DNA from 3 places in the Halanaerobium sp. ST460_2HS_T2 genome. Region 2 is predicted to be linked to each of the others. Evidence: riboswitches for the same ligand, from Rfam matches in the RefSeq annotation. Region 2 holds a riboswitch; each other region holds the start of a gene.

Region 1 (3,283 bases), on a different contig from region 2:
AAATCGGCACCATATTCAACTCCTACCAGAACCTGCTGCTGATAGAGATCATATGCTTCATCAAAAGTTAAACTGCCCATTGGTTCCAGGAGTTCTCCCAGAGGTCCCATATCTAAAGCTACTGCAGCGTCAACACCTAACTCAATTACTGCCTGCCTGGCATTTTCCACTCCAGCTGTAATTATTTCTTCAACTGAATACTTAATTTCTTGCATTTTTAAAGCATTTGCTCCAAAGGTATTGGTAGTTATAATTTCAGCACCAGCCTTAAGATAACTTTTATGAATATCAATAATTTCTTTGCTATTTTCAATATTTAATTTTTCTGGAACATCGCCAGCCTTTAACCCCCGCTGCTGAAGTACTGTACCCATTGCCCCATCAAATAAAATTATTTCTTTACCCAATTTAGCCTTTAGCTCCACAGTAAATCCCCTTTCTTCTAAGCTCACAATCTTCATACAGAAGACAATTTTTACAGTGCCTTTTTTCAAATTCTAAGTCCCCATCTTTCGAATTTTCTATTTTCTGCTCCTGCTTAATTGAATGTTCTTCTGCAGCTGTTTTCTTGTCTATAACCCCAATAATTGCAGTTACAGATTTAGTCGGAAGCAGCATATTATAGCTGGAAGCAGTTAAGCCAATTTTTTTTGGTGCCTTCAAAATCCTTAGAAATTCTTTTTGAATATCTATACCGAGATCACCATATCCAGGACTATAGCGAAATGTTATATCGTCATTCCCTTCTTTTAGTGCTTTCTCTTTAATTTCAGCTTCCACCCGGTCACAACCCTCTTCAATCGCTGTAGTGGCACAGGCGTCAAAAATCATTGACTTAGTTACAGAAATTTTCTCATAAAAGGAAATCTTTTTATCTACCTGAGCTCCAAGTGTGGCTGCCATTAGATAAATTTCCGCTGAATTTTGGAGATGTTTTTTAATACTTCTACCTTTTAAAGTTAAAGTAGTATTTTTTATTTTCACACCCTCTTTTGTATGTTCAATCGGAAATTTATGATATAGATAACGAAAATTAATCAACTCTTTTATTTCTGAAATTGATTCAGCAAGCAGACGATTTATATTCTTATCTTCTATATCTTTAGCAGTCTGTAAGTATCTTAAAACTTCTTTTCTGTCAATTTTAAATTCCATTTTAACCAACCTTTTTACCATTAATGTGGGTTATTAAAGAACCAACGGCTTCTTTTATTCTACGAGCCACATAAGGGTTGTTCATAGTATAAAGATGGATTCCATCTACTTCACTGGAAATCAAATCAACTATCTGTTCAACTGCATATGCTATTCCAGCATCTCTTAAAGCCTCAGGATTATCTTCATATTTATCTAAAATCTTCTGAAATTTATCCGGAAAATAAGCATCAGATAATTCTATAATTCTTCCAACCTGCTTTTTATTTATTACCGGCATTATTCCTGCTTCAATTGGTACATTTATCCCTTTCTCCTCTACTTTATCCCTGAATTTATAAAAAAGAGAATTATCAAAAAACATCTGTGAGATTAAATAATCCACTCCATAATCTACCTTCTGTTTTAAATACTCAATATCCTGATCCAGACTCTCTGTTTCTAAATGGCCTTCTGGATAACAGGCAGCTGCAATTCCAAAATTAGTCTGTTGTTTGATATGCTCAACCAGCTGATAAGCATAATTATAATCTCCTAATGGGTCACCATCAACAGGTTTATCCCCCCGCAAAGCCAACACATTATCAATATTCTTTGCTTTGAGTCTGGCCAGTATTTTATTTAAAGTCCGCTGATCAGAGTTAATACATGTCAAATGAGCCAGTGCTTCTACCTTATATTTTTCTTTAATAATTGAAGATAGTTCACAGGTTCGATTTTTGTGAACTCCACCTCCAGCCCCATAGGTCACACTTATATAATCAGGGTCAATATCTTTCAGCTCCTCTAAAGTTTGATAGATATTTTCAATTGGCACATCTGCTCTGGGAGGAAATACCTCCAGAGAAAATACCACTTCTTTTTCGTCAAAAATACTTTTAATTTTCATTTTAACCTCCTCATACTGCTCTACTACTTTTAAAAGTTATTTACTTATAAGCTCTAATCAAATTACTCTCTGCTTAATTATTAAAAGCTTCTAAAATTTTATGTTTAAAAAATAACATAAAAAAGAAAAAATCCACTTCTTAAGTAGAAGTGGGCTTCACAACTACTTATCTTTCAGGCTTAACCTGCTGGATTTAGCACCGGGCAGTATAACTGCTGGTTGCCGGGTTTCTCAGGGCCAGATCCCTCCACCACTCTCGATAAGACAATTTTCTATTTTTAATTACTTTACCATATTAAAAGATTTGTGTCAAGTAAATTCCAGGTTTAAGCCCTACAGTCTTCAGACTCACATTCTTCATTTTCATACTCAATTTCAACTGTAACATGATCAATTCCTTCTTCAGCAAGCAGTTTTTTAACTTTTGTTTTTAATTCAATAATGTCGTCTCTTTTTATCTGATCTTTGACAATTAGATGTGTACTCAAGAAATTTTTCTCACCCTCTAATGTCCAGACATGAGTATGATGAACAGCAAGAGCATTGCTCTGTTCAACAATTTTATGTTGTAAATTTTCAATATTAATGTCATCTGGAACCCCCTGTAGAAATATAGCTAAAACTCTTTTCAACTTTGATATAACATTATATAAAATGTAAATATTAATTAATAAAGATAAAAGAGGATCCAAAATAGGAACACTTTTAAAAATCAGAATTATACTAACAATAAAAATTGCTGTCCAACCAAGTAAATCTTCCATCAGATGCCAGCTAACCACCTCTTTATTTAAAGAACTGCCCCCTCGCAATTTTAAAACAGATATTCCATTGATTATTATCCCAAAAATAGATAAAAATAACATTCCCTCAGGATGAACAGTTTGAGGATTAAAAAGTCTTGGAACCACTTCAGATAATATAAAAAACGATCCTAAAATTAAAACTATACTGTTAATTAAAGCTCCCAGCAGAGAAAAACGAGCATAACCATAACTAAAATCATCATCTGCTTTTTTTTGCGAAAAGTTCTCCAAATACCAGGAAACTGCCAGAGAAATTGAATCTCCAAGGTCATGTAAGGCATCAGACAAAATTGCCATACTATTTGTTAACAAACCACCAATAATTTCAATAATTGAAAATGATAAATTTAAGAAAAAGGCAAATTTAATATTTTCAACTGCAGAATGATCGTGTTCATGATGGTGCTCACTCATCAGAATCACAAATATTAAT
Region 2 (3,283 bases):
TCAGAGACCATTGAAGAAATGAATCTTGGGACGTTTCACAGTATTTGTCTTAAAATACTAAGAGAAAATCTGGCAGAGGTTAATCGTTCTGAAGGTTGTTTGATTTATGATACTAATGATTCTATTGCCATAGTAGAGGATATTATTTTCGAATTTGGTCTGGAAGAAACAGAATATGACCCTAAAATGATCTTCAATATTATTTCTAAAGCCAAAATGGAGTTGGTTATTCCATCTGAACTGATCGAGGAATATGCTCAGAAAGATAATCAGGGCTCCCAACATTTTTATCAGATTATAAGCAGAATTTATAGTGAATATGAGCGAGTACTGGAGAATAATAACTGTTTTGATTTTAATGATTTAATTAAAAAAACTATTGAACTTCTTGAAGATAATTTGGAGATTCTAGCTAAATACCAGAATCAGTTTCAGTATATTCAGGTAGATGAATATCAGGATGTAAATCATTCACAATATCAGCTCGTATCTCTTCTGGCCAGACCCCAAAACAATATTTTTGTTGTTGGAGATGACTGGCAGGGAATTTATGGTTTTCGCGGTGCAGATATCAGTAATATTTTAGAATTTGAGCATGATTATCCGGAAGCTAGAACTGTAAAACTGGAAAGAAATTATCGCAGTTCTAATAATATTATTACTGCTTCTAATCAGCTAATTAATAACAACAGTCAGAATAAAGTTAAGGAGGCCTGGACTGAAGCTGATGATGGTGCTCCTATCTTTGTAGCCCGGGCAGAAAATCCTCTGGTAGAAGCTAAATATGTTTGTAAGCGAATTAATCATCTGGTTGATTTTTATAATTACAAACTTAGTGATGTCGCAATTTTATGCCGCAGTCACTTTCAATCAATGCAGCTTCAGAATCAGCTGCCAAAGTTTAGAATTCCTCACCAGTTGGTGGGAGGAGTCAGCTTTTTTGACAGACAGGAAATCCGATATTTTGTTAATTATTTAAAACTGCTGGTTAACCCAAATGACAGATTGGCTTTAAAACGACTATTTAGAATTGAGGTCCATGGTGTTGGAGAAATTTTACTCAGTGAAATTAATAAATATGCCAGAGAACATAATTTAAAAATTACAGATGTCTTTGAAAGTCCAACTCGGGTTAAGGGAATTGGAAATAATAAGGCAGCCAATATTATTGAATTTCAAAGGCGGGTAATTGACAGTATTTATGATCTCCGGGAGGAAAAGCTGCCGATGCAGAAAAAAGCCCTTGAACTTTACCAGCGAGTTAACTTTGACCAGAATGTTCTGGCAGAGCTTGATAATCCAGAGGAACGAAAAAAATATATGGATATGTTTTTAGAAGATATGGCAGATTTTCAGAAAAATAATCCTGGACGTGGATTATATGATTATTTATTAATTAATAAGTTGATTACGGATAAAGATATAACAGAGGATACTCAGGAAAAGGTCAAGGTAATGACTGCCCATTCTGCTAAGGGGCTTGAGTTTCCAGTGGTTTTTATAATTGGAGCGGAAGAAGAAGTTTTTCCTCATTTAAAAAGTCTGGAGGAAAAAGCTGCTGGCTTAAATCCCTATGCTGTTGAAGAAGAAAGAAGACTATTTTATGTAGCGATGACTCGGGCAGAAAAGCTGCTGTTTATTTCATTTTCCAATCGTAGAGTTTCTGGAGATCAGGGCCAGTATAAGCAGATTGTACCTTCCAGATTTTTATATGAACTGCCTGAGCAGCGACTTGATTTTACCAGTGTGGAGAGCAAAAAAGGCGGTTCAGGGATTCAAATGAGGAAAAATGTAGAGGTGATATAAAAGAATATTGGGTAACAGGAAATTATTTCTAGTTACCCGTTTTAAATAAGCAAAAAATCCTTGACAGAGTTAAAATTGAGTGATAAACTACTATATAACTTAAAAAGAAAATAAAAATCATCAAGAGTGGTGGAGGGACTGGCCCTTTGATACCCGGCAACCTACTTAAACATTTAGTAAGGTGCTAATTCCAGCATTTCCAGTGGGGAATGATAGATGAGAGGTAAATAAATCCTCTCAGGAGGATTTTTTTCATTTCTGACTGCTCTTGTGGACACTGGAGCAGTTTTATTATTTTTTAGAGGGTGATTAGTTTTGATTAAAATAGAAAATTTGACAAAACATTATCATGCAGCCCAGGGAAAGGTTGAAGCAATAAATGGCCTTAATTTGGAAGTTGATGATGGTGAGATATTCGGCATGATTGGTCCCAGTGGGGCAGGTAAGAGTACTTTGATTAGAATGCTCAACTTATTAGAGCAGCCTACTTCGGGCACTATAAACATTAATGGAACGGATTTAACAGAATTAAGTTCTCAAAATTTAAGAGCAGCCAGACAGAAGATTGGAATGATTTTTCAGCATTTTAACCTTTTATCTTCTCGAACGGTGCTGGGAAATGTAGCGTTTCCTCTAGAGATAGCAGGTGTAGCAAAAAAAGAGCGAATAGCAAAGGCCAAAGAACTAATAGAACTGGTTGGCCTTTCTGATAGAGCAGATCATTACCCGGCTCAGCTTTCTGGCGGTCAGAAGCAAAGAGTCGGTATTGCAAGAGCACTGGCCAATGATCCGGATCTACTTTTATCTGATGAAGCAACTTCATCACTGGATCCTGAAAGTACAAAATCAGTATTGGAGTTATTAGCAAAAATCAGGGATGAGATGAATTTGACAATTATTTTAATTACCCATGAAATGGGAGTTATTAAAGATATTTGTGACCGGGTGGCGGTTTTAGAGGCCGGACAGATTATTGAAGAAGGTTCAATACTTGATATTTTTGCCAGACCAAAGCAGACTTTAACTAAAAAGTTTATTAGTTCAGTAATTGATTTTGATCTGCCAGAACGAATCATAAAATATGTAAAAGCAGAAAGACCAGGAGAGTTAATTAGAATTTCTTTTGTTGGAGAAAAAACTCATGATCCTTATATTTCTGATTTGGTAAAACATTATTCAGTAGATGCCAACATATTATATGGCAATATTGATGAGATTCAGGGAGTTCCATTTGGGACTCTGGTTTTAGATTTAGAGGGTCAGCTAACAAATATTGAGGAAAGTATTAACTATCTTCAGAGTCAGGATTTAAGAGTAGAGGTGTTGGACAATGTTTGATCTTATAACAGATTTAGCCCGCTATAATGATTTAATGATCAGCGGTTCTTTAGAAACCTTATATATGGTGGCAATGTCTTTGTTTTTTGCTATTGTTGGTGGAATCCCTCTTGGAGTTTTAACAACAATCACCAGGGAA
Region 3 (3,283 bases), on a different contig from region 2:
TCTTACTACTTCAGCAGTAAGTCAGGAACAGGAATTCGATATTTTTAATTTCTTAAAATTAGGAGGAGATTTTTTAATGAATTCTAAAATTGCAGAGATGTCTCTGGAAGAAAAGGTGGGACAGCTTTTTCAGATAGGATTTTCAGGACCGCAGGTTGATTCAGAAATAAAAGATATGATTGAAAATTATCATATTGGTGGAGTGATTTATTTCAGCAGAAATATAGAGAACCCAGCTCAGACTGCAGAACTTTCAAATCAGCTGCAGGAACTGGCAGTAAACTCCGGGGCAAAGCTGCCGCTTTTTATTTCGGCAGATCAGGAAGGTGGTACAGTTACTAGATTAAAAGGAGCCACGCATTTCCCCGGGAATATGGCTCTTGGTGCTGCTAATAATAAAGAATTTGCTTATTTAGCTGGCGAAGCTGTAGGTGATGAGCTAAAAAATTTAGGGATTAATGTTAACCTGGCTCCTGATCTTGATGTGAACAATAATCCTGATAATCCAGTGATCGGAGTTCGTTCGTTTGGAGAAGATCCTAAATTAGTTGCTGAACTGGGAACTTCCTATATTAAAGGGCTGCAGTCAAAAGGAGTTATTGCAACAGCTAAACATTTTCCAGGCCATGGAGATACAGCAGTTGATTCTCATCTGGATTTACCTGTAATCAGACATTCCCGCAGTCGTCTGGAAGGGGTAGAGCTTTATCCTTTTAAAAAGGCAATTGAGGCCGGGGTAGACAGTATAATGACAGCCCATATATATTTTCCGACAATCGAAAAGGAGAAAGGAATACCGGCAACTCTTTCTAAGGCTGTTTTAACTGATTTATTGAGGGAAGAACTTAATTTTAAAGGTTTAATTATTACTGATTGTATGGAAATGAATGCAATAGTCAATACTTTTGGTACTGTAGAAGGAGCTGTCAAAACAATAGAAGCTGGGAGTGATACTGTTTTAGTATCTCACAGTTACCAAAAACAAAAAAAGGCAATTAATGCTGTGATTAAAGCAGTAAAAAACGGAAGAATTAGCGAAGAGAGAATAAATCAGTCTTTAAAGAGAATTTTAAGCCTAAAGGGTAAGAGAATCAGTCTGGCAGAGCTTAAAGAAGCAGATGAAAATAAAATTAATTTTGCAGCTCATCAAAAAATTGCCAGAGAAATTGCAGAAAATGCAGTAACAGTGGTTAAAAATGAAGGAGTTCTGCCTCTAAAAAATATTGAATCAAAAAAGATCAGTGTAATTGACTTTGAAATGGGGCGAGTTTCTTTAGCTGAAGATGACGATAAAAAAAGAAATTTGTTTTTTAAATATTTACAGGAAGAATTAAATAAGGTAGAAAATATAACTTTACAAGAGGGACAAACGATTACTGTTAATAATAATAAAATAATTGACAGTGATTTAGTTATTGTCTGCACCTATAATGCTGCAGTAAACAGAGACCAGGCCAGAATTGCAGAAAAATTAGCTGTAAAATATGATGTTTTAGTTCTTGCTCTTCGTAACCCCTATGATTATAAATATCTGAATCAAACTCAGGCATTTATTACAACCTATGATTACAGTCCGGCCAGCCAGAAAGCTGCTGTTGATTTGATAAAAGGAGAAATCAGTGCCCGCGGGAAATTACCGATTAGTATTAAATAAAACAAAAGAAAGAATATTTCTTGACAGAATTACTTATCTATGTTAAAGTTATAAAAAACAATAAAACTTATCGCGAGAGGTGGAGGGACTGGCCCTTTGAAACCCGGCAACCAGCAGTTAGCTACTGCCCGGTGCTAATTCCAGCAGGAAGATTCCTGAGAGATAAGGAGTAAGTAAATTACCCACTCCTACTTTTAGGTAGTGGGATTTTTATTTTTTACAGACTTATTTACAGGCTGCAAGTAGAGTGATCACTCAAATTTATTGTTAATTAGAGAAGAGAAAATTAGAGGAGGAAATTAAATGAAATTCAAATTTGATACTTTAGCATTACATGCAGGTTATGAGGCAGATCAGAACAAAAAGTCAGCAGCAGTTCCAATTTATCAGACAACATCCTATACTTTTGATGACACAGACCATGCAGCAGATTTATTTGCTTTAAAAGAGGCCGGTGATATTTACACTCGAATTCAAAATCCGACTAATTCTGTACTGGAAAAAAGAATTGCTGCTCTAGAAGGTGGAGTAGGAGCTCTGGCAGTTTCCTCAGGACAGGCAGCAGAGGTTATTGCCCTTTTAACTATTTGTAATAATGGAGATCATATTGTCAGCGGCAGTTCGATTTATGGCGGAACCCATAATCTCTTTAAACATACCTTTAAGAATATGGGCATAGATGTTTCTTTTGTTGATTCTGAGGACCCCGAAACTTTCAAAAAGGAGATTAATGAACAGACAAAGGCTCTTTATGTTGAAACAATTGGTAACCCATCTCTAACAGTACCTGATTTTGAGAGACTTGCTGAAATTGCCCACGAAGCAGGAGTACCGTTGATAGTTGATAATACTTTTGCTTCCCCCTATCTCTGCCGTCCCTTTGAATATGGAGCAGATATAGTGATCCATTCGACCACTAAATACATAGCCGGTCATGGGAATTCTATTGGTGGTGTTATTGTTGATAGTGGTAATTTTGACTGGGATACAGGGAGATTTCCTGGGTTGGTGGAACCGGATCCAAGTTATCATGGAGTTAAGTTTCAGGAGGAATTTGGAGAAGCGGCTTTTATCATTAAAGCCAGAGTACAGCTTTTAAGAGATTTAGGCAGTGCTCCCAGTCCTTTCAATTCTTTTTTGACAATTACTGGTCTGGAAACATTAGGCTTAAGAATGGAGCGTCATTCCCAAAATGCACAGGCAGTGGCAGAATTTTTAGCAGCTGACAATAGAGTTGACTGGGTTAGTTATCCCGGGCTTGAAAGTCATGACACACATCATAATGCTAAAAAATACTTAGAAAATGGTAGTGGTGGTATGGTAGCATTTGGCATCAAAGGTGGCAAAGAAGCAGCAGAGAAGTTTATCAATCAGCTTGAACTATTTTTACATCTTGCCAATGTTGGAGATGCAAAATCTCTGGCAATTCATCCAGCTAGTACTACACATCAGCAGTTAAGTGATGAAGATTTAAAGAAAACAGGAATTTCGCCGGAATTAATCAGATTATCAATTGGAATTGAAGATATTGCAGATATTAAAAATGATCTCGATCAGGCTCTAGCAGCATCGGAAAAGTAATGTTAAGTATAAATTAAATATTTGTCTTTAAGTGCCGGGAGAAAGTTT

The links. Region 2 has a riboswitch for S-adenosylmethionine ahead of DFR80_RS08200 (methionine ABC transporter ATP-binding protein). Riboswitches for the same ligand answer to the same signal wherever they lie in the genome.
Region 1: another riboswitch for S-adenosylmethionine. It lies ahead of metF (methylenetetrahydrofolate reductase [NAD(P)H]); the one in region 2 lies ahead of DFR80_RS08200 (methionine ABC transporter ATP-binding protein).
Region 3: another riboswitch for S-adenosylmethionine. It lies ahead of DFR80_RS03610 (O-acetylhomoserine aminocarboxypropyltransferase/cysteine synthase family protein); the one in region 2 lies ahead of DFR80_RS08200 (methionine ABC transporter ATP-binding protein).

The regions. Positions count from the first base shown of each region.
Region 1 is NZ_QPJF01000011.1:44,656-47,938, forward strand. Features, by position in the region: gene DFR80_RS06730 (homocysteine S-methyltransferase family protein) at 1-425, opposite strand, end outside; gene DFR80_RS06735 (Vitamin B12 dependent methionine synthase activation subunit) at 409-1,155, opposite strand; gene metF (methylenetetrahydrofolate reductase [NAD(P)H]) at 1,157-2,044, opposite strand; SAM riboswitch class I at 2,208-2,310, opposite strand; gene DFR80_RS06745 (cation diffusion facilitator family transporter) at 2,371-3,264, opposite strand.
Region 2 is NZ_QPJF01000014.1:72,590-75,872, forward strand. Features, by position in the region: gene DFR80_RS08195 (ATP-dependent helicase) at 1-1,806, shown strand, start outside; SAM riboswitch class I at 1,921-2,029, shown strand; gene DFR80_RS08200 (methionine ABC transporter ATP-binding protein) at 2,122-3,144, shown strand; gene DFR80_RS08205 (methionine ABC transporter permease) at 3,137-3,283, shown strand, end outside.
Region 3 is NZ_QPJF01000005.1:63,482-66,764, reverse strand. Features, by position in the region: gene nagZ (beta-N-acetylhexosaminidase) at 1-1,654, shown strand, start outside; SAM riboswitch class I at 1,719-1,823, shown strand; gene DFR80_RS03610 (O-acetylhomoserine aminocarboxypropyltransferase/cysteine synthase family protein) at 1,958-3,235, shown strand.